DNA from 3 places in the Bacillus sp. LJBS17 genome. Region 2 is predicted to be linked to each of the others. Evidence: riboswitches for the same ligand, from Rfam matches in the RefSeq annotation. Region 2 holds a riboswitch; each other region holds the start of a gene.
The links. Region 2 has a riboswitch for S-adenosylmethionine ahead of metE (5-methyltetrahydropteroyltriglutamate--homocysteine S-methyltransferase). Riboswitches for the same ligand answer to the same signal wherever they lie in the genome.
Positions count from the first base shown of each region.

Region 1 (10,427 bases), 1.9 Mb from region 2:
GTATTAACAGGGGAAAAACAGTGGATTACCAACTCTGCTTTTGCCGATGTATTTGTGGTTTACGCTAAGGTAGACGGCGACAAGTTTTCAGCCTTTATTGTAGAAAAAGAGTTCCCGGGTGTCTCCACGGGACCGGAAGAAAAGAAAATGGGAATCAAGGGATCATCGACAAGAACCCTCATTCTGGATCAAGCTGAAGTGCCAAAGGAAAACCTGCTCGGAGAAATCGGCAAAGGGCATGTCATCGCCTTTAATATTTTAAACATCGGCCGTTACAAACTGGCGGTTGGCACAATCGGCGCATCTAAACGCGTCATCGAGCTGTCTGCGGCATACGCAAATCAGCGCCGCCAATTTAAAACGCCGATTGCTGGTTTTTCATTGACACAGGAAAAAATCGGGACAATGGCCTCAAGGCTGTATGCGATGGAAAGCTCTGTATACAGAACCGTCGGGCTGTTTGAAGACAATATGAGCCAGTTCACGGCCGAAGATCTCAAGGACGGCCGGCAAATCGCCAAATCGATTGCGGAATACGCCATCGAATGCTCTCTGAATAAGGTATTCGGCTCTGAAACGCTTGATTATATCGTTGATGAAGGCGTGCAGATTCATGGAGGCTACGGCTTTATGCAGGAGTACGAAGTAGAAAGGGCCTATAGGGATTCAAGGATCAATCGGATTTTTGAAGGCACAAACGAAATCAACAGGTTAATCGTGCCAAGCACCTTCCTGAAAAAAGCGCTTAAAGGCGAGCTGCCTTTATTCGAAAAAGCGCAGTCGCTGCAGGAAGAACTCATGATGCTTATGCCTGAAGAGCCTGGAAGCGGCGTCTTAGAGCAGGAGAAATATATCGTCAAGCAAGCCAAAAAAATTGCGTTGTTTGCTGCCGGCCTAGCCGCGCAAAAATACGGAAAAGCGATCGATCGTGAGCAAGAAATTCTCGTGAACGTAGCGGATATCGTCAGCAATGTATACGCAATGGAATCAGCCGTGCTCAGAACGGAAAAGGCCATTGCCGCACAAGGCGCTGAAAAAGCAGCGCAAAAGGTGCTGTACACAGAAATTTTCGTTCAAGAGGCCTTTAACGAAATTGAAGCGCATGCGAAGGAATCCCTTATCGCAATGGAAGAAGGAGATTCACTCCGCATGATGCTTTCCGCTCTGCGCAAGCTGACGCGCGTAACGCCTAAAAACGTGATTCAGAAAAAACGCGAGGCGGCGGCAGGCATTTTTGAGGCTGAGAAATATACTGTCTGATTGGCCAAGAGCTCCGAATGCGCGGAGCTCTTTTTTAAGAAGCACTGTTTTAGGTTTTTAAAACAAACTGTGTTAAAATAACCTCGATTATTTTATTGAGGGGGAAGAAGATGTCGTTAACTTTTTACTGGTACCCTAAATGCGGAACGTGCCGCAAAGCAAAGAAGTGGCTTGAAGAGCATGGAAAAGAAATAAACGAAATACATATTGCTGAGCAGCCGCCAAGCAAAGAAGAATTAAAAGCGCTTTATGAAAAAAGCGGGCTGGATCTCAAGAAATTTTTCAACACGAGCGGCATGAAATACCGCGAACTCAATCTCAAGGAAAAGCTGTATCACATGTCAGAGGACGAACAGCTCGAGCTGCTGGCTTCAGATGGCATGCTGATCAAACGCCCGCTTACAACAGACGGTGAAAAAGTGACTGTCGGATTTAAAGAAGACCAATTTGAAGAAAACTGGGCTTAATGTAAATTTTTTTTGAAAAGTGTGGTATCTTCTTATTGTAGTGCTGTAAAAAATGGAGGGATTCAATTGAGCATACCAAAAGATTTGCGTTACTCAGGAGAACACGAGTGGGTAAAAGTTGAAGGAGAAAAAGCCAGAATCGGAATTACGCATTTTGCCCAGTCCGAACTAGGCGACATCGTGTTTGTCGAACTTCCTGAAGTGGGCGCTGAAATCAAAGCGGACGAGCCATTCGGCAGTGTTGAATCCGTTAAAACGGTATCTGAGCTTTATGCACCGATTAACGGAACGGTTGTGGAAGTAAACGAAGATCTTGATGACAGTCCGGAATTCGTCAACGAATCTCCGTACGAAAAAGCATGGATGATCGTCGTTGAGCCATCTGACGCTTCTGAAATTGAAAAACTGATGACAGCAGAGCAATACGAAGAGATGACACAAGAAGACTAAAACAGGATAGCCGTAAAAGCAATTGGACACGCTAACGTTATGGGAGGTGTCCAATATGGCTTTCGACAAACAAAAGCTCGATGTCACCAATGACGTGACAGGCCGCTTTCAAAATGGCCGGCTCTCGTTATATCATGATAATGAGATGATCGGCCAAATGACAAGCATGAATGAATATGAGCTTAAGTCCGGTTATTCCTTTGAAAATGAGAAATTTTATAAGACAGCCGATGTGGTCTCTGGAGACGACGCAAAATATGTAGATTGTGACTACGAAAACGGCTGGTGTTAATGTTGGCGGTGAATTTCACTGCCTTCTTTTACAATCTGAACGTTTCAAATTTGACGCGGCAGGTGAACAAGATGAAGATGGATGAGCTGGAAAAGGTTATGATTGTCGAGGGGAAATCAGATAAAGAGAAAATCGAAAGCGTCCTGAATGAACCGGTGCGCATTATCTGCACAAACGGAACAATCAGCCAGCTGAGGCTCGAGGAATTGGCTGACGAGCTTTATGATAAAGACGTCTATATATTAGTTGATGCTGATGAATCAGGTGAGAAATTGAGAAAACAGCTGAAGCGTGAATTTAATGAAGCCTGCCATCTCCATGTCGACAGAGCCTATAAGGAAGTAGCGGCTGCGCCCAGGCACCATATCGCTTCTGTATTGCTGCGTGCGAATCTGAATGTCCATACTATTTTTCTTGAAAGAAAGTCCCGAGGTGTATAGCATGAAAGAACTCCAAGAACACGAACTTGATCACATTGAAGATGATGTGTACCTTCTATATTTATATACTCCGTTTTGCGGCACCTGCCAGCTTGCAAGCAAAATGCTGACAGTGGTGAAAGAAATGCTGCCGGATGTCGCCTTCTATCAAAACAATGTCAATTACTCTCCGACATTCGCAAAAGCGTATCAAATTGAAAGCGTCCCTTGTTTTCTGCTGTTTAAAGGCGGAAAGATGGTCGAAAGAGGATATGCATTTCATTCCGTTTCTTATTTATATGAGCTGATCAAACAAAAATCATCTTCCGCATCCCATTTATGACATATTTCTCAGCATATCCAATGAAATTGTCGTTCGTTTTATAAAGGGGTTCTTGCGACAAAGAGAGAAATGTGTATGTATGACCAACAAATAGGAGGTTGTACATATGGAGAAAGCGGAAGTTTTAGAAGATGAGTATCAGCATCTGTTTTTAAAACCCCTTTTGAATGCCTCAACATTGCTCATTACCTTCCAAGGAGAAGCAGAAGCCTTAACCGTCTCAATAAACGAACAGGGAGAAATGAAAAAAGTTTCTCCGCCCCAAACGTCCAACCTGACCTTTTACGGAAACCAAACGGAAATTATTGATTTATTGCACGGAGACATTTCCCTTCAGCACCTTATTCAGAGCGGAAGCCTCAAAGTAAAGGGGTCATTCAGGGCCCTGTTAAAGCTGGAAGCCATTCTCTGGCTGACAAATGGATTTTTTCAGAGGATTTTAAAAAATTAAAAAATAATAAATTATTATAATAGTAAAAGTTGACATCATTTATTTTATTGACATTTAATCATTCGCCGTGCTATTCTACATTAAGAATTTCCGGACGAAAAAGACTATATATTTCTCTTATCAAGAGAGGTGGAGGGAAGTGCCCTATGAAGCCCGGCAACCATCAACACTGTTGAAATGGTGCCAATTCACACGAAGCGTTCAGCTTTGAAAGATGAGAGAAAGGCATTTTATATAAGCCTTTCTGCTCAAGTGTGCAGAAAGGCTTTTCTTTTGCAGAAAAAACCGGAAGATTTCTTAGAATAGTGTTAAGGCAGGTGATTGCTTTGATCAATCTTCAGGATGTTTCAAAAGTTTACAAGTCGAAACATGGAGATGTCAATGCTGTCCAAAACGTCTCGCTTTCCATTAAAAAAGGTGAGATTTTTGGAATTATAGGATATAGCGGAGCTGGTAAGAGTTCCTTAATCCGTCTGCTGAACGGCCTTGAGAAACCAACCTCAGGAACCGTGGAAGTGGCGGGAACCAAGATTAATGAAGTAAATGGACGCGGTTTAAGAAAAGCACGCCATGAGATCAGTATGATTTTCCAGCATTTCAATTTGCTTTGGTCGCGGACTGTCAGAGATAATATCATGTTTCCTTTAGAAATTGCCGGGGTGAAAAAGAGCGAGCGGATCAAGCGCGCCAATGAACTGATTAAACTGGTAGGTTTAGAAGGAAAAGAAAAATCTTATCCGTCCCAGCTGAGCGGCGGTCAGAAGCAGCGTGTCGGAATTGCCAGAGCGCTTGCAAACAATCCGAAGGTTCTTCTTTGTGACGAAGCGACATCAGCATTAGATCCGCAAACGACAGATTCAATTCTGGATCTATTGTCCGATATTAATGAAAGACTCGGTTTGACGATTGTGCTGATTACGCACGAAATGCATGTCATCCGCAAAATCTGCAACAGAGTCGCCGTCATGGAAAACGGCAAGGTGGTCGAAGAAGGCGAGGTTCTCGATGTCTTCAAAAATCCAAAGGAACAAATGACAAAACGATTTGTTCAGCAGGTGACAGAGCCGGAAGAAACGAAAGAGACGCTTCAGCACCTTCTTGATGATACAGCATCAGGAAAAATGGTTCAGCTCACATTTGTCGGTGAGTCAGCTGAACAGCCTCTGATTACAGAGATGATCAGAAACTTCAATGTCAGCGTCAATATTCTGCAAGGGAAAATTTCGCAGACGAAGGATGGGGCTTACGGTTCACTGTTCATCCACATTGACGGAGACGAGGAAGAAGTGCAAAACGTGATCCGATTCATTAATGACAAACAGGTGAAAGCAGAGGTGATCACGAATGTTTGAAAAATACTTCCCAAACGTTGATTTAACTGAATTATGGAACGCGACATATGAAACACTTTATATGACGCTGATTTCTTTACTGTTTGCTTTTGTCATCGGGGTCATCCTCGGCTTGCTGCTCTTTCTGACGAGCAAAGGAAGCCTCTGGCAGAATAAAGCGGTCAACTCTGTGATTGCGGCCGTTGTTAACATATTCAGATCGATTCCGTTCCTTATTTTAATTATTTTACTATTAGGTTTTACGAAATTTTTAGTCGGCACGATCTTAGGGCCAAACGCCGCATTGCCGGCGCTGGTAATCGGCTCGGCACCATTTTACGCGCGCCTTGTTGAAATCGCGCTGCGTGAGGTGGATAAAGGTGTGATTGAAGCCGCTAAATCAATGGGCGCGAAAACGTCTACGATTATTTTCAAAGTGCTGATTCCGGAATCAATGCCTGCTCTTATTTCTGGCATTACGGTTACTGCCATCGCTTTGATCGGCTCAACGGCAATTGCCGGAGCCATTGGTTCAGGAGGCCTTGGAAACCTTGCGTACGTAGAAGGATATCAGTCTAATAACGCTGATGTTACCTTCGTTGCTACTGTGTTTATTTTAATCATCGTGTTTATTATTCAAATCATCGGTGATCTAATAACAAATATTATAGACAAACGATAAGGGAGGATTTACATTGAAAAAGCTATTTTTGGGTGCATTACTGCTTGTATTTGCAGGAGTCATGGCTGCCTGCGGTTCGAATAACGGCGCTGAATCCGGCAAGAAAGAAATTGTCGTTGCGGCAACAAAAACACCGCATGCGGAAATTTTAAAAGAAGCTGAACCATTGCTGAAAGAAAAAGGCTATACGCTGAAAGTGAAAGTGCTTAGTGATTACAAAATGTACAATAAAGCTTTAGCTGATAAAGAAGTGGACGCGAACTACTTCCAGCACATTCCTTACCTTGAGCAAGAAATGAAAGAAAACACAGATTACAAACTTGTGAATGCCGGCGCTGTTCACTTAGAGCCATTCGGTATTTACTCTAAAACATACAAATCACTGAAAGACCTTCCAGACGGTGCGACAATCATTCTGACAAACAACGTTGCTGAACAAGGACGTATGCTTGCAATGCTTGAAAACGCTGGATTAATCACTCTTGATTCTAAGGTAGAAACAATTGACGCAACACTGAAAGACATTAAGAAAAACCCGAAAAACCTTGAATTCAAAAAAGTGGCGCCTGAATTAACGGCAAAAGCATATGAAAACAAAGAAGGAGACGCGGCCTTCATCAATGTAAACTATGCGATCCAAAATAAATTAAATCCTAAAAAAGATGCAATTGAAGTAGAATCAACGAAAAACAACCCATACGCTAACATCATCGCAGTAAGAAAAGGCGAAGAAGATTCTGCAAAAATAAAAGCGCTGATGGAAGTTCTTCACTCTAAAAAGATCAAAGACTTCATCGAGAAAAAATACGACGGAGCTGTGCTTCCTGTATCTGAATAAGACTGAAACCCCGGATGAGAATTCCGGGGTTTTTTTCGCGTATTTTCCTAAAAGCTGTTCATAATAAAAAGGAATGTTAAACAGATGGAGGGATTTTCTTTGAATCAAGACAGAGGAAGCATGCAGGACGCGTTAAAACAATATAAACATGGTTTAGGCACATTTGAACAAAAGATGCCGCTGATGGGAAGAAAATTTAACGAATTTACTGAACAGTGCTTTGCCGGGAATTCTCTGACTGAAAGAGAAAAACAGCTGATCGCCCTCGGAATTGCCATCAATGCTCAGGACGAATATTGCATGATCTATCATACAAAAGGCTGTCTCGATCAGGGAGCGACAGAAGAAAACATTCTCGAAGCCGTCAGTGTGGCAGCGGCATTTGGAGGCGGCGCGGCTTTCAGCCAAGGCGTGACAGTCGTTCAACAGTGCATTGAGGAATTCGGAAACACCACGCATTAAGAGAAGGAATATTCCGAAAAACCATTCTCATTTGTTCTGAAAGGATGCTTTCGTCTCATCTGCCGCTATTTCATGCCAAATCGTTTTTGCGGCATCCAACGCAGCACTGGTACAATAAAAAGCAAATATATGAAGGGATTGATTCATTATTTGCAGCAGCCAGGACAGACTGAACCTCGATTATACGTCAGAAATGGAAAAAGCGATGCAGCTGTCACACGGAATTGGATACGAGGAATATGGACGCCGGCTGGAAACAAGAATGAAAGTAGAGCGGCAGAGAGAGCTTGATTATGAAAAAAGCAAGCGGATTTCTGCGGGAGCTTATTGAGAAAATCAATCTTTTAAAAAAGGGTGGGAATCCACTCTTTTTCTTTTTCAATCGCTTTAATAAAGTGCTGATCTTTGTTAAACTTGAGGAATGTGCAAGGCACGATAAAAAGTTGTATTTACTTTTCATTTGTTATAAAATTAGAATGAGAATAAAATGAGAATAATGATTATATATTTTTGGAGGTATAGATATGGCTGCTTCAACATTAACGATCAAAGATCTTCACGTTGAAATCGAAGGGAAAGAGATCTTAAAGGGTGTAAACCTTGAAATAAAAGGTGGAGAATTCCACGCAGTAATGGGCCCGAACGGAACTGGTAAATCCACTTTATCAGCTGCTATTATGGGGCATCCTAAATATGAAGTAACAAAAGGCAGCATCACGCTTGACGGCAAAGATGTACTGGAGATGGAAGTGGACGAGCGTGCGCAGGCAGGCTTATTCCTTGCGATGCAGTACCCAAGTGAAATCAGCGGTGTGACAAATGCCGACTTCCTTCGCTCAGCAATCAACGCGCGCAGAGAAGAAGGCGATGAAATTTCTCTCATGAAATTCATCCGCAAAATGGACGAAAACATGGAGTTCCTTGAAATGGACCCTGAAATGGCTCAGCGCTATCTTAACGAAGGCTTCTCAGGCGGGGAGAAAAAACGCAACGAAATCCTTCAATTAATGATGATTGAACCGAAAATCGCCATCCTTGATGAAATTGACTCAGGTCTTGATATTGACGCTTTGAAAGTTGTATCAAAAGGGATCAACAAAATGCGCAGCGAAAACTTCGGCTGCTTGATGATCACTCACTATCAGCGCCTGTTAAACTACATCACTCCGGATGTTGTTCACGTTATGATGCAAGGCCGCGTTGTAAAATCCGGCGGTGCAGAGCTTGCACAGCGTCTTGAAGCAGAAGGTTATGACTGGATCAAACAAGAACTTGGCATTGAAGACGAAACTGTTGGCCAAGAAGCGTAAGCGTTAGGGGGATTAATATGACACTAGGTACAAAACTATCCGTAGATCAGGAGTATCTCAAAAGCTTTTCCGAAAAGCACCAAGAACCTGCCTGGCTGAAGAACCTGCGCTTACAGGCTCTTGAACAAGCTGAGGATCTGCCGATGCCGAAACCTGACAAAACAAAAATCACAAACTGGAACTTCACGAATTTCGCGAAGCATACAGTAGATAACGAACCGCTTTCTTCATTAGAAGATTTGACTGATGAAGTAAAAGCGCTGATCGACATTGAAAACGAAGATAAAACATTATACGTACAGCGTGACCAGACGCCGGCACATCTTTCTCTTTCTCAAGAATTGAAAGACAAAGGCGTCATCTTCACTGATATTCTGACTGCTGCACGCGAGCACAGCGACTTGGTGGAGAAATACTTTATGAAGGACGGCGTGAAGGTTGACGAACATAAGTTAACTGCACTTCACGCGGCTCTTGTTAACGGAGGAGCATTCCTTTATGTTCCGAAAAATGTTCAGGTGGAGACGCCGGTTCAGGCTGTTTATGTCCACGAAAGCAATGATACAGCTCTATTCAACCACGTGCTGATTGTGGCTGAAGACCACAGCTCTGTAACATATGTAGAAAACTACATCAGCACTGTAAACCCGAAAGACGCTGTCTTCAATATTATCAGTGAGGTCATCACAGGTGATAATGCCAGCGTGACATACGGTGCGGTGGATAATCTGTCAAGCGGTGTGACAACTTATGTGAACCGCCGCGGTGCTGCGCGCGGACGCGACAGCAAAATCGAGTGGGCTCTCGGCCTGATGAACGATGGCGACACGATTTCCGAAAACACAACAAACCTTTACGGTGACGGCACATACGGCGATACGAAAACGGTTGTTGTCGGAAGAGGAGAGCAAACAGAAAACTTCACAACACAAATCATCCATTTCGGTAAAGCTTCTGAAGGCTATATCTTGAAGCACGGTGTGATGAAGGATTCCGCTTCTTCTATCTTTAACGGAATCGGCAAAATCGAACATGGCGCTTCTAAAGCGAATGCGGAGCAAGAATCACGCGTGCTGATGCTCAGCGAAAAAGCACGCGGAGACGCAAACCCTATTCTTTTAATTGACGAAGACGATGTAACTGCAGGACATGCGGCATCTGTCGGCCGTGTGGACCCTATTCAGCTTTACTACCTGATGAGCCGCGGAATTCCGAAAGAAGAAGCAGAACGCTTAGTCATTTACGGATTCCTTGCACCGGTAGTAAATGAACTTCCGATTGAAGGCGTTAAGAAACAATTAGTTTCTGTTATCGAAAGGAAAGTGAAGTAATGAATATCACAGATATTCGTGAACAGTTCCCGATCCTTCATCAGCAAGTGAACGGACATGATCTCGTTTATCTCGACAGCGCGGCGACTTCCCAGAAGCCGCGTGCTGTCATTGAAACACTGGATAAGTATTATAACCAATACAATTCCAATGTTCACCGGGGCGTCCATACACTTGGAACCAGAGCGACAGATGGTTATGAAGGAGCGCGTGAAAAAGTCCGCAAGTTTATTAACGCGAAGTCAATGGCTGAGATTATTTTCACAAAAGGCACGACCACATCACTGAATATGGTGGCGTTAAGCTATGCGCGCGCCAACCTGAAACCTGGTGATGAAGTGGTCATCACCTACATGGAGCATCATGCGAATATCATTCCGTGGCAGCAGGCTGTAAAAGCAACTGGCGCCACATTAAAATATATTCCGCTGCAGGAAGACGGAACGATTTCTTTAGAAGACGTCAGGGAAACGGTCACAAGCAACACAAAAATTGTTGCGGTGTCTCATGTATCTAATGTTCTCGGCACGGTCAACCCGATTAAAGAAATGGCGAAAATCGCTCATGACAATGGGGCTGTCATTGTGGTGGACGGTGCACAAAGCACGCCTCACATGAAAATTGACGTGCAGGATCTCGATTGCGACTTCTTTGCGCTTTCTTCCCATAAAATGTGCGGACCTACTGGTGTTGGTGTGCTGTACGGAAAGAAAGCCCTGCTGGAAAACATGGAGCCTGCCGAATTCGGCGGTGAAATGATCGACTTTGTCGGGCTTTATGAATCAACTTGG
Region 1 is NZ_CP079759.1:3,264,590-3,275,016, reverse strand. Features, by position in the region: gene fadE (acyl-CoA dehydrogenase FadE) at 1-1,260, shown strand, start outside; gene KXZ66_RS16955 (arsenate reductase family protein) at 1,371-1,727, shown strand; gene gcvH (glycine cleavage system protein GcvH) at 1,794-2,177, shown strand; gene KXZ66_RS16945 (YusG family protein) at 2,233-2,469, shown strand; gene KXZ66_RS16940 (toprim domain-containing protein) at 2,547-2,909, shown strand; gene KXZ66_RS16935 (thioredoxin family protein) at 2,911-3,231, shown strand; gene KXZ66_RS16930 (SCP2 sterol-binding domain-containing protein) at 3,338-3,682, shown strand; SAM riboswitch class I at 3,797-3,903, shown strand; gene metN (methionine ABC transporter ATP-binding protein MetN) at 4,009-5,034, shown strand; gene metP (methionine ABC transporter permease MetP) at 5,027-5,695, shown strand; gene metQ (methionine ABC transporter substrate-binding lipoprotein MetQ) at 5,709-6,533, shown strand; gene KXZ66_RS16910 (carboxymuconolactone decarboxylase family protein) at 6,618-6,995, shown strand; gene KXZ66_RS16905 (YuzK family famiily protein) at 7,189-7,326, shown strand; gene sufC (Fe-S cluster assembly ATPase SufC) at 7,520-8,305, shown strand; gene sufD (Fe-S cluster assembly protein SufD) at 8,323-9,636, shown strand; gene sufS (cysteine desulfurase SufS) at 9,636-10,427, shown strand, end outside.
Region 1: it holds a riboswitch for S-adenosylmethionine, as region 2 does, so the genes downstream of both, metN (methionine ABC transporter ATP-binding protein MetN) here and metE (5-methyltetrahydropteroyltriglutamate--homocysteine S-methyltransferase) in region 2, are expected to answer to the same signal.

Region 2 (10,427 bases):
ATCAAATCAATATACGACAGACCCTGAAGGCGGCCGGTTCTTCCTGAGAATCGAATTCGACTGCGCAGGCATTCGTGAGAAAAAAACATCACTTCAGGCAGCGTTTGCCTCTGTTGCGGAAAAATTCGACATGACATGGAGCTTAACTTTGGCGAGCGAACTGAAGCGTGTCGCCATTTTCGTTTCAAAGGAGCTCCACTGCCTGCATGAGCTGATTTGGGAATGGCAAACCGGCAACCTGATGGCGGAGATCGCTGTTGTCATCAGTAACCATGAGGAAGCGAGAGAGCTGGTTGAGCGCCTGAACATTCCATTCCACTATATGAAAGCGAACAAAGACATCAGAGCGGAAGTCGAAAAGAAGCAGCTTGAACTGCTGGAGCAGTACGATGTTGATGTCATCGTTCTCGCACGCTATATGCAGATTCTAACTCCTGATTTTGTTTCGGCTCATCCGAATCGCATCATCAATATCCACCATTCATTCCTGCCAGCTTTTATCGGTGCGAATCCGTACAAACGGGCCTACGAGCGCGGCGTGAAACTGATCGGTGCGACATCTCATTATGTGACAAACGATCTTGATGAAGGGCCGATCATTGAACAGGATATTGAGCGTGTGGACCACCGCGATAATGCGGAAGCGCTGAAAAACATCGGAAGAACAATTGAACGCAGCGTGCTTGCCCGTGCTGTGAAATGGCATTTGGAAGACCGTGTCATCGTTCATGAAAATAAAACAATCGTCTTTAACTAGACTGCAAGAGGCCCGCGCAATGCGGGCTATTTTTGATGACAAAAAACCTTGACAAGTGTCTTTTTTCTTTGCATAATATAAAAAAATCATTGAGCGTTGAAGAGGATTAGTAAGCAGACCTTTCTGTGACAGAGAGCAAAATGAATCGCTGAAACATTTTGCCGCATGAAACCTGCCGAACCTGCCTTGGAGTCCTAGGGGGAAAACCTAGGCGCATAACCTGGCGTTACAGGAGAGCGGAGCGTGCACAAGCGCGTTCAATCAAGGTGGTACCACGGAAACCCATTTCGTCCTTATGAATCAGGATGAAATGGGTTTTTTTATTGTAGAAGAGCCGCGGAGGAGAATAAATGAAAAAACAAAGAATAGTAGTGAAAATAGGAAGCAGTTCGCTCACGAATAGCAAAGGAAGCATTGATGAGGCAAAAATCAGAGAGCATGTTCAGGCGATTTCCGTGTTAAAAAAAGCGGGGCATGAAATGATTCTGATTACCTCAGGTGCCGTAGCGGCGGGGTTTTCCAGCCTCGGTTATCCATCCCGTCCCGTTACCATCAAAGGAAAACAGGCGGCGGCCGCGGTCGGACAAACACTGTTAATGCAGCAATATATGAATCAATTTAAACAATACTCACTGACTCCGGGACAAATCCTTTTAACGAGAAATGATTTTTCGAAAAGAGAACGGTACCGAAACGCGTATGCTACGATAATGGAATTATTGGAACGCGGCGTCATTCCGATTATCAACGAGAACGATTCTACGTCTGTTGAAGAATTGACATTCGGAGATAATGATATGCTTTCTGCGTTAGTCAGCGGATTGATTCACGCGGACCAGCTCATGATTCTCACCGACATTAACGGACTGTATGATGCCAATCCAAATGAAAATCCTGAGGCGAAACGATTTGATTATTTGCCGGAGATCACGCCTGAATTGCTTGGATATGCAGGTTCAGCTGGATCAAAGGTCGGCACCGGCGGAATGAAATCAAAGCTGTTAGCCGCACAAACCGCGCTGTCTCTGGGAGTGAAAGTATTCATTGGAACTGGCAGCGGAGAGCAAAAACTTGCGGACATTTTGGACGGCAGGGGAGACGGCACTTATATCGGAGACAAAGAACTATCTTCGGTTAACAACACAAGGCAGTGGATTCAGTTCCACTCGCCGATATCGGGAGAAATTATCATTGATGCGGGTGCCGAGGAGGCGATGATCCATAATGGAAGCAGCCTTTTGCCCGCTGGCGTTGTGGGTGTGAACGGAAGCTTTCCGAAAGGGGCGGTCGTGGAAGTCAGGGGACCGGGCGGCGTGATCGGCAAAGGCCAAACCCATTACTCCTCTGAGGAGATTATGGAAGCCAAAGGAAAACGCAGTGACGAACTTGATTTTGAGAAAACGTTTGAGGTTATTCATAGGAATGACTGGGTCAATGTAAACGACTAGGAGGCGGAAAAATGAGTGAAGTTTCTGTAAAAGCGAAGCTGGCGAAAGAAGCAGCAGCCGAAATGATCATGAAAACAACAGCCGAGAAGGATGAGGCGCTCAGCCTCATTGCAAACGGACTCCGCAAAGAACTTGATTTTCTCTTGGCGGAGAATGCAAAAGACATTGAGAACGGAAAAGAGAATGGTTTAACTCCGGACATCATTGACCGTCTCACACTGGATGAGAAACGGATACGCGATATCGCGGACGCGGTGGAGCTCTTAATCGACTTAGCGGACCCAATCGGCGACTCTCTTGAAACGATTGAAAAAGAAAACGGCCTGTTTATTGAAAAAATCCGTGTGCCGCTCGGTGTCGTAGGAATGATTTATGAGGCGAGGCCAAACGTCACAGTTGATGCGGCTACCCTTTGCCTGAAGACAGGGAACGCGGTTGTGCTGCGGGGAAGCTCCTCAGCCATCCACAGCAACAAAGCGCTCGTCAGTGTCATTCACAGAGCACTTGAGCAATCAGCGCTTCCGATTCACGCTGTGCAGCTGATTGAGGATACAAGCAGAGAGACAGCAAAAGAGCTCTTTACGTTAAATGATGGCTTAGACGTATTGATTCCGCGCGGAGGCAAGAAACTGATTGATCTCGTTGTGAGAGAATCAACAGTTCCTGTATTAGAAACGGGAGCAGGAAACTGCCACATATTCATTGACGAAACAGCCAAACCGCAAATGGCAGAAAAGGTTGTCGTAAATGCCAAAACGCAACGCCCTTCCGTATGCAACGCGATTGAATCATTGCTGATTCACAAGGCTTGGGCAAGACAGCACGGGAAAGAATTGCTGGACCAGCTGGAAAACGCGGGAGTTGAAATTCGCGGTGATGAATTGGTGTGTGAACTTCATCCTTCAAGCAAACAAGCATCAAAAGAAGATTGGGAAACCGAATTTTTAGCGCCTGTCCTCAGTGTAAAGACGGTTGAAAACGTCCAAGAAGCTGTGAAGCATATCCAACAATACGGCACCAATCATTCAGAAGCGATTTTAACTGAAAATGACAAAAACGCGGCATATTTTCAAACGGCTGTCGATGCTGCCGCGGTCTATCATAACGCGTCAACCCGCTTTACCGACGGCTTTGAATTCGGCTACGGAGCCGAAATCGGCATCAGCACGCAAAAGCTTCATGCAAGAGGACCGATGGGGCTTCCTGCACTGACTTCTACAAAATACATCATTAAAGGAACTGGGCAAATCCGTGAATAGCGGGGCAAAGTTCAATGAAAAAGCTTATCTCATTACGAGATAAGCTTTTTTATACGCGAAAAATTGACATTTCAAATTTAATTGTGTACAATTTAATTGTATAAAATATATTGGGGGAATGAAAAATGAGTCAGCCATTATTTACCGCAACTGTTTCAGCGGTAGGAGGAAGAGAAGGAAAGGTCATTTCATCAGACCGCGTTCTTGAGCTTGATGTCGCAATGCCGGGGACACCGAGAGCCAAGAAATTAGAAAAAGCGACAAATCCAGAGCAGCTGTTTGCAGCAGGTTATGCAGCTTGCTTTGACAGCGCCCTGCAGCTTGTCGCAAGAACAGAACGGGTAAAAGTAGAGACAGAGGTTACAGCAAATGTTAGCCTGTTAAAGGATGAAGCGGACCAGGGCTATAAGCTGGGTGTGACGCTGCAAGTAAAAGGAGAAGGAGTCAGTGCATCAGAATTGGAGGCGCTTGTGAAAAAAGCGCACGGCGTCTGCCCGTACTCAAAAGCAACCTCCGGAAATATTGATGTGACACTTGAAGTTGCTGAATAAATAAAAAGAGGATGCCTGTACAAGGCATCCTCAATTTTTTTGATGAAGTGTTTCCAGCAATGTATATAGAGCGGATTTTAACTGTTTGAGATCCTCCCCAGACTGCTTTGAGAGCCCCAGAATTGTCTCTGGAATGTCAGCCGCTTTTTCTTTTAATAACGCTCCGTCCTCTGTCAGGCTGATCAACACGGACCGCTCATCCTCTTCAGATCTTTTTCTCGTAATCAAACCCTGTTGTTCCATTCGTTTAAGCATCGGAGTGAGCGTTCCTGAATCTAAATACAGCTGTTCGCCTATTTTTTTGACAGTAAGCGTTTCATGTTCCCATAACAAAAGCAAAGCCAAATATTGAGGGTATGTTATATTCAGCTTATCAAGCAGCGGCTTGTATTGCTTTGTCATTTCCCGCGAACTTGCATATAGCAAAAAACATAGCTGATTCTCCAATTTCATATGATCAAATTTATTTTCCATTTTGTTCACCAACTCTTTTTTGTCATTCGATTCTATTGTATCTGAAAAACCTCACTTTTCCTATTCTCGGCAAACATAGCATGTTTAAAAAGATCAGAAAGGGAAATATAACAACTAGATACAAATAAGGAGGTTGGGAAATATGGCACTATTTACAGCAAAAGTAACCGCGCGAGGCGGACGAGCAGGACATATTACATCAGATGACGGTGTTCTTGATTTTGATATTGTCATGCCAAATGCCAAAAAAGAAGGACAAACCGGCACAAATCCGGAACAGCTCTTTGCGGCAGGGTATGCTGCATGCTTCGGCGGCGCGCTCGAACACGTAGCCAAAGAGCAGAATATCGAAATTGATTCGGAGATTGAAGGGCAGGTCAGCCTCATGAAGGATGAGAGCGACGGCGGGTTTAAAATCGGTGTCACACTTGTTGTGAACACGAAAGATTTAGATCGGGAAAAGGCACAAGAGCTTGTCAACGCCGCTCATGAATTCTGTCCTTACTCAAAGGCAACCAGAGGAAATGTTGATGTAAAACTAGAATTAAAATAATGACCGGCATCCTGAGTGTTCTCAGGATGTTTTTTGGTGTCGGAGCATGCGGGGCGGGCACAGATTTATGATAAAACTTCAGAGAAGCGTTTGAAGCATGCCTTTAAACCAAAAGTTACAGGTGAAGCGGGCGGCTGGCTCGGTGTCTGCCAAGCTGAATTCCGGCGCGCATGATTGCTGTTTTGTATTTGCACAGGGCATAGCGCTACTTGGAGAAATAACAAGGACCAGGCCGCGCATGCCTGATCCTTTTAATATTCTTTCTTATTGGCGAAGTTCCGCCATGCTTGAAACGGGGATAAATGCTCTGTTAGTGTCACTTGATAAAAGGGGATCGATCTTTCTTCAGCAGGTTTATCAATTTCTTTATAAATGAATGAATCATCAAACCCGGCTTCGGCAGCGTCTGTGTGCTCAGCTGCATAGAAAACGGCTTTAGGCCGGGCCCAGTAGATGGCGCCCAAGCACATTGGGCATGGTTCACAGCTCGTATACAAAATGCAGTCATCAAGCTGGTATGCTCCTAGCACCTTACAGGCTTTTCGAATAGCTGTGACTTCCGCGTGGGCAGTCGGATCATTGCTTGTTGTGACGTTGTTCTGTCCCTCTGCAATAATGGCTCCGTCTTTCACGATAACGGCTCCAAAAGGCCCGCCGATTCCTGCATTCACTCCTTCACATGCGAGAGTGACAGCCCGTTTTAAGAACGTTTCATGATTCATCCCAATCCCTCCTGTCAATAGAGTGTTATTAGTATAGCCGAAAAAAATGCAAAGAACATTCTTAAAAAAGTGCAAAATAAACAAAGTAATTGGGGGATTTGCTAAAATAAGAAACTATTGTGGCTGTATTATAGAAAAAAACCATCTGCCAAATGCAGATGGTTTTTTCAAATTATACTAGCTGTGTCTGCTGTGCTCTTGCCTGTTTTGCAGCTTCAACCATGTTTTTCAATGCTGCAACCGTTTCTTCCTGCTGTCTTGTTTTCAATCCGCAGTCTGGATTTACCCAGAAGCGGTCAGTCGGACAGACGGCAAGCGCATCAACGATAATATTGTACATTTCTTCAGTTGACGGCACACGAGGGCTGTGAATGTCATATACACCAAGGCCAAGCCCTTTCAAATACGGGTGGTTTTTTAAGTAATCTAAAAATCCTCCGTGGCTTCTGCTATGTTCGATTGTAATCACATCGGCATCAAGATCATTGATTGTATCAACGATATCTTCGAAGTTGCTGTAGCACATATGTGTATGAATTTGTGTCTCGTTTTTCACGGAAGAAGTGGTTAATCTGAAAGCTTCTGCCGCCCAAGTCAAATACTCATCCCAATCGCGGGTTTTTAATGGAAGGCCTTCACGCAGCGCTGGTTCATCGACTTGAATGATTTGAATGCCTGCGTCTTCAAGCGCTTTAACTTCTTTGCGAAGGGCAAGCCCGATTTGGAAGGCGATTTCTTTCCTCGAGATGTCGTTTCGAGGGAAAGACCAGTTTAAGATTGTAACCGGGCCCGTCAGCATTCCTTTTACATGCTTGGAAGTCAATGACTGTGCGTAGACTGTGTCTTTCACTGTCATCGGTTCAATAAATTCAACATCTCCGTAAATGACTGGCGGGCGGACACAGCGTGAGCCGTATGATTGAACCCAGGCATATTTAGTGAAGGCGAAACCGGCCAGCTTTTCACCGAAGTATTCGACCATGTCTGTCCGTTCAAATTCGCCGTGAACAAGGACATCAAGCTCCAATTCTTCCTGAATATCAATCCATCTTTTTGTTTCCGCATTGATAAAGTTTTGATACTGTTCATCGGACCACTCAGCTTTCCGCCATTTTTGGCGTGCGCTCCGCACTTCAGCAGACTGCGGGAAGCTGCCGATCGTTGTCGTCGGCAAAAGCGGAAGGCCGAGAGATTCATTTTGCAGGGCTAAACGTTCTTCAAACGGAATCGGGCGCTTGAAGTCTTTATCAGTTAATTGCTCAAGCTCTTTCTTTTGTTCAGAATTGGCGCCTGTTGCAAACTGTTTAAGCGCCTGGATATCAGCCTTAGCCTGCTGAATCTCTTCGCTGATCGCCGCTTTTCCTGATACTAAGCCTTCTTTCAAAGCTGTCAGCTCGGCCAGCTTTTCTTTTGCGTAGGATAATCCGTTCAATAGGTCTTTTTCCAAATGCTCATCAGGGTGTTTCGCTACTGGAACATGCAGCAGGCTGCTGGAAGGCTGAATCCACAGTTCATCAACTTTTGCAATGCTGAGAATATCAAGAACGGCATCGAGACGCTCTTCAAGGTCCGCTTTCCAAATGTTGCGTCCGTCGATAACGCCGGCTGCCAGCACTTTATCTGTCGGAAAGCCATGTGTTTTAAGCTGTTCCAGGTTTCTGCCTTTGTCGTGAACGAAATCAAGGCCAATTCCCTGAACCGGGTAAGAGATCAGCTCTTCATAAGCATCAACAGAATCAAAATACGTCTGCAAAAGCACATTCAAGGATGAAAGCTCACTTGTAATGCTTTCAAATAATTCTTTTGCACCGCGGACATCTTCACTAGAGGCGGTAACGAGCGCCGGCTCATCGATTTGAACCCATTTTACGCCTTCTTCTTCAAGCTCTTTCAAAAGCTGTACATATAATGGCACAAGTCGTTTTTGGATCGCTTTTGCTTCAGACGGTTCATAGCCTTTAGCAAGCGTAACGAACGTATAAGGGCCGACAATCACAGGCTTTGTTTCCACACCGTATTCCTGTTTGATCCGGCGATAATCTTCGAGTTGTTTGTTTCTTGTCAGACGGAACTCAATGCTCTCGTCATATTCCGGAACGATGTAATGGTAATTTGTATTAAACCATTTTGTCATTTCACTAGATACGGCGTCTTTGATTCCGCGGGCGATAGCGAAGTATGTATCGGTAGCGTCAGTCAAATGTCTGAAACGTTTCGGGATCCAGTTGAAGCTGACTGCTGTGTCGAGTACATGGTCATACTGTGTGAAATCAGAAACAGGCACAACATCAATCTGCTGGTCAATTTGTGTTTTTACTGCGGATAAAAATAGTTCGTCGATTTGCTTCAAAAACGTATCTTTATCAGTACTGCCTTTCCAATACGCTTCAAGTGCTTTTTTCCATTCCCGGTTCAGTCCGATTCTCGGAAATCCTAAATTCGATGTTTTGATGGTTGTCATTGTTTCTCCTCCTTTATATGTAAAACACTCTCTTTAACCCGCGGATACAGGCTGCTAAGAGGTTTTCTCACAACAAAAAGCCTCTTTCCCATGAGAGAAAGAGGCTTTTCTACGTAAAACACTGCCTCTCTCATCTCTCAGACACAATCTGATGGAATTAGCACCGTGCCTTATGAGACATCAGTCTCGGCGCGAAAAGCAGTGCGCCCCATTTCACAATGGTATTACGGTCGGTTGCTGTTGGGGTCAAAAGGCCAATCCCTCGCCCAACTCTCGATAAGAGAAAATGTTATTAATTTTTTGAAAAGTTGAATCATTTGTTGGTAATCTTAACAGTAATTCAAATTCATTGTCAACATAGAATTTGAAATTTTTATTTACATGATGTGGTGTATATTATATAAGAAAAATAATCTTATAGGGTCAACAAATGTGATTGCTCTGCTTTTTCTGCGAGCTCATCAGGAGCTGTTAAATACAGGAATCCATTTCCTGCCAGCGTTTTTGCAATATCAAGAGGAAGTGTCCTGCGGATTAGCTGTGCGAAAACCTCAGATTCAGAAAGCTTTCTTTGAAATGATTCTTCTTCATAGCTTTTGATTAAAGCAAGCGCACCGCTGACATGAGGGGCAGCCATTGAAGTGCCGGTCAGCTTACCGTACTTCTTGTTGGGAAGGGTGGATAAGATGTTTTCTCCTGGTGCCACAAGGTCAATCTCTTTATTTGCGTTAGAAAATTCTGATAATTCTCGCGCTACAGAAACAGATCCAACTGCAATCACTTCATTATAAGCTGCGGGGTAGGAAAGCTCTTCTGTGCGTTCGTCGCCGTCACCTTCATTTCCCGCTGCACAAACGACAAGCACTCCGTTTTTCACTGCGTTTTTCACTGCTTCTTTTAGCTCTGGCACATCGCTTGGCCCTCCAAGGGACATTGAGATGATGTCGACTTTCTGTTCCACCGCGTAGTTGATGCCGTTAATTATCCATTCGTATTGTCCGCTGCCGTTCTCGCCGCCAAGAACCTTCACAATCAATAGGCTTGCCTCAGGCGCGACTCCGGCAATGCCTCCGTTTGAATCATTAGCTGCAATTGTTCCGGCGACGTGTGTGCCGTGTCCGTTGTAGTCGGAAATCGCATCTTCCTTGCCGCCGTCGTCATCCGTGAAGTTCTTTCCGCCGATGATTTGATTTTTTAAATCAGGGTGGCTTGTGTCGCAGCCCGTGTCTAATACAGCAACTTTAATATTTTTGCCTTTTACCCCTTTTGCCCACATTTCTGGCGCCTTAATCACTTTAATGCCCTCAGGAAGCTCGTTTACATCCATGATCTGCTCATTCGTCACATACGGGATCAAGCGGATTTCACCATTCATAAAAAAGCCCTCCTTTTTTATGCTTTCAAGTGGATTCAAGGGTGTTGCCTCATATTATATGAAAAAAACAAGCGCTCGGACAGAGCCATTTGAAGCATTTTGAAAAAATAGGATACACACCAAAGAATTAGTAATTTTCAAAATATTGGATGGCTTCGGCGTGTATGACTGGGATTCAACTGTAAGTCAAGTTATAATAGTGTTGGGGAAAGGAGCAGTGTCATGAAACTGAATGAAAAATTATATGCATTTTTTTCAGAGCATGTGGAACAAATGGCCGAGGAATGGATTGAAACGATGGAGGAAAGTGATCCGAATTCGCTTTACGCCCTACATAATGCAACAGTAACGGAAGAATTGAAAGAGCAGGACAGAGAATTTTACCGGCATCTGAATTACATGTATGTTTTACCGGAAAAACAATTTCTCGAAGAGTTTCAAGAGTGGGTCATTGAGCTGACCAACGATCAAAAACATCTCGACACACCGGTTCAGTATGTCATTCGGGAGTTTATGAGAAACAGGAGATTATATACGAAGTATTTTGAGAAGTTCGCAGAAGAAAATGAATCAGCGTTTGAACCGGGAGAGAAGCAAAAATGGGCTGATTTGATTGTAAAAGTATTTGATTTCACCATATATACATTCGTTGATCACGCTGAAATGAATGCCAAGCAGCAATTAAACGCCCAAAGAGAAATGATATTGGAATTAAGCTCACCTGTCATTACCCTGAGCAAATCAACAGCTCTGCTGCCGCTTGTCGGTGACATTGATACCGAACGGGCGAAGTTTATTCTGGAAAACACGCTTCAAGCTTGTGCGAA
Region 2 is NZ_CP079759.1:1,360,274-1,370,700, forward strand. Features, by position in the region: gene purU (formyltetrahydrofolate deformylase) at 1-757, shown strand, start outside; gene proB (glutamate 5-kinase) at 1,108-2,205, shown strand; gene proA (glutamate-5-semialdehyde dehydrogenase) at 2,217-3,464, shown strand; gene KXZ66_RS07085 (organic hydroperoxide resistance protein) at 3,590-4,015, shown strand; gene ohrR (organic hydroperoxide resistance transcriptional regulator OhrR) at 4,046-4,489, opposite strand; gene KXZ66_RS07095 (organic hydroperoxide resistance protein OhrB) at 4,632-5,042, shown strand; partial or broken gene KXZ66_RS07100 (hypothetical protein) at 5,069-5,245, shown strand; gene guaD (guanine deaminase) at 5,294-5,764, opposite strand; gene metE (5-methyltetrahydropteroyltriglutamate--homocysteine S-methyltransferase) at 5,937-8,225, opposite strand; SAM riboswitch class I at 8,353-8,508, opposite strand; gene isp (serine protease Isp) at 8,641-9,600, opposite strand; gene rsbRB (RsbT co-antagonist RsbRB) at 9,823-10,427, shown strand, end outside.

Region 3 (10,427 bases), 1.7 Mb from region 2:
TCGCTGACCGAGAAACGTTTTTCCTTTCAACTGATCCCAGTCGAAGTGTTCAACATCTTCTCTCGCGACAAGAAACGTTCCGTCTGTCTGAGTCAGCTGGGCGAAATTAATGACGGGATCTTTAGCCCCTTGCGCTTCGACATAAATAGATGTTTCTGACCCGACAAGCGCGATGTCGGAGCCGTTGGAAAGAAGCGATGTCATCGTTTTGTCTCCGCCCCAGGTCGTATTCACATCGACATCAAGCCCTTCTTCTTTAAAAAACCCTTTAGACTCAGCAACATATAAAGGTGCGTAAAAAATTGAATGGGTCACTTCAGCTACCTTGACTTTTGTGAGCGTTTCTTCCTGCTTGCAAGCCGCCAGGGCGAACATCAGAAAGATACTGCCGACACAGGCGAAGCTCAGCCTTAACCATCTGTTCACATAGACAACCTCCTTATTTCGCATCAAGTTAATATCCTTTTTTGCTTTACATATCGTATGATGGGTATAAAAATGTGTGAATGCCTAACCAGGTTCTCCGGATGTAATTTTGGAGTAAGGAAAGCATATAGAAAAAAAGGAGGCGGCTGTTTTGATTGTAGAGAAAAGAAGATTTCCGTCGCCAAGCCAGCATGTGCGTTTGTATACGATCTGCTATCTGTCAAATGGATTACGGGTTAAGGGGCTTCTGGCTGAGCCAGCGGAACCCGGACAATATGACGGATTTTTATATTTGCGCGGCGGGATTAAAAGCGTGGGCATGGTTCGGCCGGGCCGGATTATCCAGTTTGCATCCCAAGGGTTTGTGGTGTTTGCTCCTTTTTACAGAGGAAATCAAGGAGGAGAAGGCAATGAGGATTTTGCAGGAGAAGACAGGGAGGATGCATTTTCTGCTTTTCGCCTGCTTCAGCAGCACCCAAATGTCAAGAAGGATAGAATCCACATCTTCGGTTTTTCCCGCGGCGGAATTATGGGAATGCTCACTGCGATCGAAATGGGCGGGCAGGCAGCTTCATTTGTTTCCTGGGGAGGCGTCAGTGATATGATTCTTACATACGAGGAGCGGCAGGATTTGCGGCGAATGATGAAAAGAGTCATCGGCGGAACACCGAAAAAGGTGCCTGAGGAATATCAATGGAGGACACCGTTTGACCAAGTAAATAAAATTCAGGCACCCGTGCTGTTAATCCATGGAGAAAAAGACCAAAATGTTTCGATTCAGCATTCCTATTTATTTGAAGAGAAGCTAAAACAACTGCATAAGCCGGTGGAGACGTGGTACTACAGTACATTCACACATTATTTCCCGCCAAAAGAAAACCGGCGTATCGTGCGGCAGCTCACACAATGGATGAAAAACCGCTGACAGTGAAATATGTTATGATAAAGAAAAAAGAGAACGAAAGGGGATTTCACTTTGGGAATGCCTGTTGAATTTAATACACTGATTGTGACAAAAGGAAAAGAAGTTCGCATAGATGAAAATATATTCACGTTAGAGAAGGACGGATACCGAGTATATCCGATGGAGATTCCAATGGATGTACGCAAAACAAAGTTTGGCGAAAAGTCAGGCACAGCTGAAGTGCAGAAGCTTCAATGGGAAGAAGGCCGGACCATCATTACATACAAGCTGACTTCTTTGCATTCCGTCAATTAAAACAAGCCAAGAGCATAATTGCTCTTGGCTTTTGTTTTTTATACGAGAGGGCCGCCTGCCTGGGCGATGGCATCGGTATGTGCGAACTTTTTAAAGTTCTCTTTGAATTCATTTGCAAGGTAGACTGCTTTTTCTTTGTATTCTTCCTTGTTGGTCCACGTATTTTCAGGCTGAAGGATATGATCAGGAACGCCAGGAACATGTGCCGGAATGTGCAGGCCGAAAATATCGTCAGTTATCATTTCAGCATCCTCTAATTTACCTTCAATCGCTGCTTTGACCATTGCTCTAGTGTAAGAAAGCTTCATTCGTTCGCCTGTGCCGTAGCCGCCCCCGGTCCAGCCGGTATTGACTAAGAAAACGTCTGCGCCGTGTTCATCGATCTTTTTGCCGAGCATCTCAGCATAGACGTGAGCAGGAAGCGGCAGGAAAGGTGAGCCGAAGCATGTAGAGAACGTCGTTTCAGGAGACGTGACACCACGTTCGGTTCCGGCGAGCTTACTCGTGTAACCGCTCAAGAAATGGTACATCGCCTGCTCCTTCGTTAGTTTGCTGATCGGCGGCAGGACTCCGAATGCATCAGCCGTCAAAAATACAATTGCTGACGGATGGCCGGCCATGCTTGGAGTCACGATGTTGTCAATCATATGAATCGGGTAAGCTGCCCGCGTGTTTTCAGTATAGAAGGAATCATCATAATTGGCTTCGCGTGTATCTTCGTCAACAACGACATTTTCGAGAACAGACCCGAAACGGATCGCGTTAAAGATTTGCGGCTCCTTTTCCTCGCTTAAATGAATGCACTTAGCGTAGCACCCGCCTTCAATATTAAAGACACCTGTATCAGACCAGCCATGTTCATCGTCACCGATCAGCTTGCGGTCAGCATCTGCCGACAGGGTGGTCTTGCCTGTTCCTGACAGTCCGAAGAAAAGGGCGACATCGCCTTTTTCACCGACATTGGCGGAGCAGTGCATAGATAAAATATCTCTTTCAGGCAGCAGGAAATTCATAATGGAGAAAATGGACTTCTTCATTTCACCGGCATACTCAGTTCCGCCGATTAAAATTGTCCGCTTTTCGAAAGAGACAATAATAAACGTTTCGGAATGAGTGCCGTCTGTTTTTGGATCCGCTTTGAAATGCGGAGCAGAAAGAATGGTGAACGGCTGCTCAACTGTTTTCTTATCATTTCCTTCCGGACGGATAAACAGCTGCCGCGCAAATAAATTGTGCCATGCGAACTCATTTACGACAGTGATCGGCAGCCTGTATTTCTCGTCTGCTCCGGCAAATCCTTCGAAAACAAACAGCTCATCTCGCTCCTTTAAATAGCTGACAACTTTCGTGTACAGCCGCTCAAACGCTTCTTCTGAAATCGGCTGATTCACCGGGCCCCAATCGATCTTATTTTTCGTGCTTTCTTCCTCCACGATGAATTTATCTTTAGGTGAGCGTCCTGTGTAAGCGCCTGTAGTCGCACGAACAGCACCTGTGGATGTTAAAATGCCTTCGTTTCGGGAGAGGACTTTTTCTGTTAGCTGTGCTGCAGATAAATTATGACGCACATTTGGACATGTTAATAAGGCTTGTAAATCAGCGGTCAAATCAACTGAGTTCATATGAAACCTTCCTTTATCGTTTTTTGTGTTTTGCTAATTGTGAATTAGTATAACATATATTTTCAAATAGTCTATACTATTTATTATTTTTTGTGTGTGCATTTCCATTGTTTTCCCTCAATATAGGTGCCTATTTCTTCTGAATCATATTGACATTGCAAACCCTTTTACGATAAGATATTTCATTGAGCGGATACTCTTATCCCGAGCTGGCGGAGGGACAGGCCCTATGAAGCCCAGCAACCGGTTTCTCTGTTATTTATTATGTTCAACTGAGTGAGACAACCAAGGTGCTAACCTGTTGCAAGGTTGTATGATTCCTTGAGCGATAAGAGTGAAAGGCACAAAGACCAAACCCTTTCCTCGATGGAAAAGGTTTTTTTATTTCATAAATATGCCAATTAACATTCTCTAATATAACTGTACATTGTATAAGAGGGAGCGAGTTCCGTATCATATATACAAGGTCTTTCGGGAGGCCTTGTGCAGGAGGAAGCAAATCATGAGTAAAAATCGTCGTTTATTTACATCAGAATCTGTTACGGAGGGGCATCCGGATAAAATCTGTGACCAGATTTCTGACAGCATTTTAGATGAAATTTTAAAGAAAGACCCTAACGCGCGTGTTGCTTGTGAAACATCTGTGACAACAGGTTTGGTTCTTGTAAGCGGAGAGATCACAACTTCTACGTATGTTGACATTCCGAAAACGGTTCGCCAAACCATTAAAGAAATCGGATACACACGTGCAAAATACGGATTTGATGCGGAAACTTGTGCGGTTTTAACATCAATTGATGAGCAGTCTGCTGATATCGCGATGGGCGTAGACCAAGCGCTTGAAGCCCGTGAAGGCACAATGAGCGACGAAGAAATTGAAGCGATTGGTGCGGGTGACCAAGGATTAATGTTCGGTTATGCGTGCAACGAAACGAAAGAGCTTATGCCTCTTCCAATTTCACTTGCCCATAAATTAGCCCGCCGCCTAAGTGAAGTCCGTAAAGAAGATATTCTTCCGTACCTTCGCCCTGACGGCAAAACACAGGTAACGGTTGAGTACGATGAAAATAACAAACCAGTCCGCATTGACGCGATTGTTATTTCAACTCAGCATCATCCTGAAATTACACTTGAGCAAATTCAGCGCAACATTAAAGAACATGTCATCAATCCGGTTGTTCCTGAAGAGCTGATTGATGAAGAAACAAAATATTTCATCAACCCTACAGGACGTTTCGTAATCGGAGGCCCTCAAGGGGATGCGGGACTTACAGGACGCAAAATCATCGTTGATACGTACGGCGGCTATGCACGCCACGGCGGAGGCGCGTTCTCAGGTAAGGACGCGACGAAGGTAGACCGTTCTGCAGCTTATGCGGCAAGATACGTTGCGAAAAACATCGTTGCGGCTGAGCTTGCTGATTCTTGCGAAGTACAGCTTGCTTACGCGATCGGTGTTGCACAGCCTGTGTCAATCTCAATCAACACATTCGGTTCAGGAAAAGCTTCTGAGGAAAAACTGATTGAAGTTGTTCGCAATAACTTTGATTTACGACCTGCCGGCATTATCAAAATGCTTGATTTGCGCCGTCCGATCTACAAACAAACTGCTGCGTACGGCCACTTTGGACGTCACGATGTTGACCTTCCATGGGAGCGCACAGACAAAGCGGAGCAGCTGCGTAAAGAAGCGTTAGGAGAATAATTTTATAGCCGCTTACTGGTTAAGCGGCTTTCCCTTTTTTATCGTTGTATTCATGTTTATTTTTTTACATAACTGTGAAACCAAATACTATTCACAGCGTCTATAAATAGGGGTTCAATGATGACAATTTTAATTATGGAGGCAATACTATGTGTGGATTTGTCGGGGTTTTTAACAAGCATCCGTTAGCTCAAACCGCTGATCAAGAAGAACTAATCAAACAAATGAACCAAATGATCGTTCACCGCGGTCCTGACAGTGATGGATATTTCCATGATGAGCACGTCGGCTTCGGATTCAGACGGCTCAGCATTATTGATGTAGAAAATGGCGGACAGCCTTTATCATATGAAGATGAAACATATTGGATTATCTTTAACGGAGAAATCTATAACTATATTGAACTGAGAGAAGAGCTTGAAGCAAAGGGGTACACATTCAACACGGATTCGGACACAGAGGTTCTTCTTGCGACTTACCGTCACTATAAAGAAGAAGCGGCGTCCAAACTGCGCGGTATGTTTGCCTTTCTGATTTGGAATAAAAACGATCATGTGCTTTATGGGGCAAGAGATCCATTCGGCATTAAACCGTTGTACTACACAACGATCAATGATCAGGTTTATTTTGCCTCAGAGAGAAAAAGTTTAATGGTTGCTCAGAATGATATTGAAATAGATAAAGAGGCATTGCAGCAGTACATGTCTTTCCAATTTGTTCCTGAACCAAGCACGCTTGATGCCCATGTGAAAAAAGTAGAGCCGGGTTCACAATTCACAATCCGCCCGGACGGCGATATCACATTCAAAACGTATTTCAAAGCGAACTTCAAGCCGGTTCAGACTGAAGAAGACAAGCTTGTGAAAGAAGTCCGAGACGCGATCTATGACTCTGTAAACGTTCATATGAGAAGTGACGTTCCTGTCGGTTCGTTTCTGTCTGGCGGGATTGATTCTTCCTTTATTGTGTCTGTTGCGAAGGAATTTCATCCAAGCTTAAAAACATTCTCTGTCGGCTTTGAACAGCAGGGCTTCAGTGAGGTTGATGTAGCGAAAGAAACGGCAGCGGCGCTGGGCATCGAAAATATCAGCAAAGTCATTTCGCCTGAGGAATACATGAATGAGCTTCCGAAGATCGTATGGCATTTTGATGACCCGCTAGCTGACCCGGCAGCGATTCCGTTGTACTTTGTTGCAAAAGAAGCGAAAAAACATGTTACGGTTGCTTTATCAGGTGAAGGAGCGGATGAGCTCTTCGGCGGATATAACATTTACCGTGAACCGCTTTCGCTTAAACCGTTTGAACGGATTCCGTCCGGCTTGAAAAAGATGCTTCTGCACGTTGCTGCCGTTATGCCTGAAGGTATGAGAGGAAAGAGCCTGCTTGAGCGCGGCTGTACTCCGCTTCAAGATCGTTATATCGGTAACGCGAAAATCTTTGAAGAGTCTGTCAAAAAGCAGCTGTTGAAGCATTATAATCCGAACCTTTCATATCGCGATGTGACGAAGACTTACTTTACGGAAAGCAGCTCGTACAGCGATATCAATAAAATGCAGTATGTCGATATCCACACTTGGATGCGCGGCGACATTTTGTTAAAGGCGGATAAAATGACGATGGCGAATTCTTTGGAACTGCGTGTGCCGTTCTTGGATAAAGTCGTATTCGACGTCGCTTCAAAAATTCCTGATGAGCTGAAAACGAAGAACGGCACGACGAAGTATCTTCTTCGCAAAGCCGCTGAAGGAATTGTGCCTGAGCATGTATTAAACCGCAAAAAGCTCGGTTTCCCTGTACCGATCCGTCATTGGCTGAAAAACGAAATGAACGAATGGGTGCGGAATATTATTCAGGAAAGCCAAACGGATGCTTATATCCATAAGGATTATGTCCTTCAGCTTCTTGAAGACCATTGTGCGGACAAGGCTGATAACAGCCGTAAAATCTGGACTGTACTGATCTTTATGATCTGGCACAGCATCAATATTGAAAAACGGTATATGCCTGAAGAGCTGAGCCATCAGCCTAAAGAAGTCATCTTTGTGTAACAGACAACAAGGCTTTCGAGTAGTCGAAAGCCTTGTTGTTATCCTTTTATTTCTCCATCATCATTGATTTACCCAATCCGTACGGAATATTCAGAAAAATGATATAATGATATTTTTTTCTAGGGGAGAAGAAGCATGCAAAAACAAAAACAAGAGCTGCACCGCGGACTCGAAGAAAGGCATATTTCTTTAATGTCTTTAGGAGCTGCTATAGGAGTAGGGTTGTTCCTCGGCTCCGCATCAGCTATTCAATTAGCAGGGCCTGGTATTTTGGTAGCGTATGCCGCAAGCGGCCTGGTCATGTTTTTTATTATGAGAGCGCTTGGGGAAATGGCCATTCAAAAACCGGTCGCAGGCTCCTTCAGCAGGTATGCGCGTGATTATTTGGGACCGCTTGCAGGCTATTTAACAGGGTGGAACTACTGGTTTTTATGGGTTGTCACCTGTATGGCCGAAATTACTGCTGTCGGTATCTATATGGGGTTCTGGTTTCCTGACGTGCCAAACTGGATTTGGGCGTTATCGGCACTGGTCATTATGACGGGTGTTAATTTCCTGGCTGTCAAAGCTTACGGTGAGTTGGAATTTTGGTTCGCATTGATTAAAATTGTTGCGATCTTATCCATGATTGCTGTCGGTTTATTGATGATTATTGCAGGAGTCGGCAATGGGGGCATTGCCACTGGAATCAGCAATTTGTGGAACAACGGAGGATTTTTCCCTCATGGTTTAAAAGGGGTTCTATTGTCTCTTCAAATGGTCATGTTCGCCTATTTAGGGATTGAAATGATCGGGGTGACGGCTGGCGAAGTAAAAAACCCGCAAAAATCGTTAGCCAAAGCAATCGATACAGTATTTTGGAGGATTTTGATTTTTTATGTAGGCGCTTTATTTGTCATTATGTCTATTTATCCGTGGCAGGAAATTGGCTCTCAAGGAAGCCCATTTGTTCTCACATTTCAAAAAGTGGGCATTCCATCGGCGGCAGGTATCATTAACTTTGTCGTGTTGACTGCCGCGCTGTCTTCATGCAACAGCGGTATTTTCAGCACAGGACGGATGCTGTTTAACTTGGCGGAACAGAAAGAGGCGCCACAAGCATACGGTCAGCTGACGAAAGGCGGCATCCCGGGTAAAGCTGTTCTGGCTTCAGCGGGGGCTTTATTAGTCGGAGTGCTGTTAAACTATGTTGTCCCTGCGAAGGTATTTACTTGGGTTACAAGTATTGCGACCTTCGGAGCGATTTGGACGTGGGCAATCATTTTGCTTTCTCAAATAAAATACAGGAAAAGTTTGAAGCCGGAAGAAAAGAAACAATTAAAGTACAAAATGCCTTTATTTCCGTTTACGTCTTATGTGTCATTGGCATTTCTAGCATTCGTCGTCATTCTTATGGCTTACAGCCCTGATACAAGAGTAGCCGTGATTATCGGGCCGATATGGTTTCTCATCTTGCTGGCTGTGTACTATGGAAAAGGGTTTCACAAAAAAAATGCGGCTGCTGCCAGCGAACGAAATATCAGCTGACAAAAAGAGCTCCCAGTGGGCTCTTTTTGTGTGTGCTCATAGAAAATAGAGAACAGGAAAGAATAGGTATGTGTGTTTGCAGAGGCTGTTTATAGTTTTGTGATAAGATAAAAGTCATACGTTTCATGCTATATGTGAACGTTTTATGGAAAAATCGAAACCCGAACTGTGATGACGTCCGGGTTAACGATGGTTATTGCTTTCAAATATAATTTGAAAAATGGTAAAGTAAGACGAAGCAGGTCTTATGTTTGTTGAAGAAATTTATAATATTGGCCCTTTTCTACATATTCTGACCGTATTCTTTGCATATCTTTTCGGTCTTCTTCCGTCAAAGGGCGGATGACTTTTGCAGGGCGGCCAAAGGCGAGATGGCCAGGCGGAATGGTTTTTCCAGGCGGGACAAGACTGCCGGCACCAATAAAAGCGCCTTCGCCAATTTCGGCTCCGTCTAAAATGATTGAGCCCATGCCGATTAAGGCGTTCTTGCGGATAACAGCGCTATGAAGTGTAACCTGATGGCCTATCGTGGCGTCATCTTCAATGAGCAGCGTCTTGTTCGGGCTTTGATGGAGGCAGCTTAAATCCTGGATATTGACTCTGTTTCCGATTCTGGTCGGCGCAACATCTCCCCTTATGACAACAGAAAACCAAATGCTGGACTGTTCTCCGATCACGACATCACCGGTAATTGTTGCATTATCAGCTATAAAGGCTGTTGGGTGGATATCTGGCTTGTGTTCCTTATAAGGGTAGATCATAAGATTCATCCTTCTTTCTCTATTTAAATTTCGTATGAGGTGAAGAGCATGTGGACCTGGAAAGCAGACAGACCTGTTGCCGTGATTGTAATTATTCACGGGGCAAGTGAATATCACGGACGATATAAATGGCTGATTGAAATGTGGCGGTCCTCGGGTTATCACGTTGTCATGGGCGATTTGCCTGGACAGGGAACAACGACAAGAGCGAGAGGGCATATTCGCTCGTTTCAAGAATACATTGATGAAGTAGATGCTTGGATAGATAAAGCGCGAACTTTTGATCTGCCGGTTTTTCTTCTAGGTCACAGCATGGGCGGTCTGGTCGCGATTGAATGGATTAAACAGCAAAGAAATCCCAAGATTACGGGAATTATTTTATCATCACCGTGTCTCGGACTGCAAATTAAAGTGAATAAAGCGCTTGATCTTGCATCAAAAGGCCTGAATGTCATCGCTCCGTCACTTAAGGTTGATTCGGGATTATCAATTGATATGGCGACGCGCAATGAGGACGTCATCGAGGCTGACCAAAATGATTCGTTATACGTCAGGAAAGTTTCTGTCAGATGGTACAGAGAGCTTTTAAAGACAATTGAATCGGCAATGGTGCCGACAGAGGCATTTTTGAAAGTTCCGCTTCTTGTGATGCAAGCCGGTGATGACAAGCTTGTTGACAAAACGATGGTCATCAAGTGGTTTAATGGTGTTGCTTCTCATAATAAAGCATACAGAGAGTGGGAAGGGCTTTACCATGAGATCTTCAATGAACCCGAGAGAGAAGATGTCTTTAAAGCAGCAAGAGCGTTTACTGATCAATATATTTGAACTAGTAGGGGGTGCATGTGTTGACAGTACCGGAACATCCTTTTGGATTGATGGCAAAGGTATATCGAGATATTTTTCCGCTCGTTCATCAAGAGCTGGACATATGGAAGCAAAAATCAGAATCGATTCATAACAGTGAATTGAAAGCACAGGCAACCGCAAGTATTCGGGACAAAACGTTTCACTGTGAAGGCGGCGGCATACTGGCCTTATTGTCAGGCAGCCAAAAGCAGAAATGTGTCGAGTTTATCATCGCGTATCAAACGATTAGTGATTATTTGGACAATCTGT
Region 3 is NZ_CP079759.1:3,028,950-3,039,376, reverse strand. Features, by position in the region: gene KXZ66_RS15685 (ABC transporter substrate-binding protein) at 1-426, opposite strand, end outside; gene KXZ66_RS15680 (alpha/beta hydrolase family protein) at 578-1,351, shown strand; gene KXZ66_RS15675 (DUF2584 domain-containing protein) at 1,403-1,645, shown strand; gene pckA (phosphoenolpyruvate carboxykinase (ATP)) at 1,684-3,267, opposite strand; SAM riboswitch class I at 3,464-3,602, shown strand; gene metK (methionine adenosyltransferase) at 3,770-4,972, shown strand; gene asnB (asparagine synthase (glutamine-hydrolyzing)) at 5,122-7,020, shown strand; gene alaP (alanine permease AlaP) at 7,156-8,547, shown strand; gene KXZ66_RS15650 (gamma carbonic anhydrase) at 8,793-9,308, opposite strand; gene ytpA (phospholipase YtpA) at 9,357-10,136, shown strand; gene tbcS (tetraprenyl-beta-curcumene synthase) at 10,157-10,427, shown strand, end outside.
Region 3: it holds a riboswitch for S-adenosylmethionine, as region 2 does, so the genes downstream of both, metK (methionine adenosyltransferase) here and metE (5-methyltetrahydropteroyltriglutamate--homocysteine S-methyltransferase) in region 2, are expected to answer to the same signal.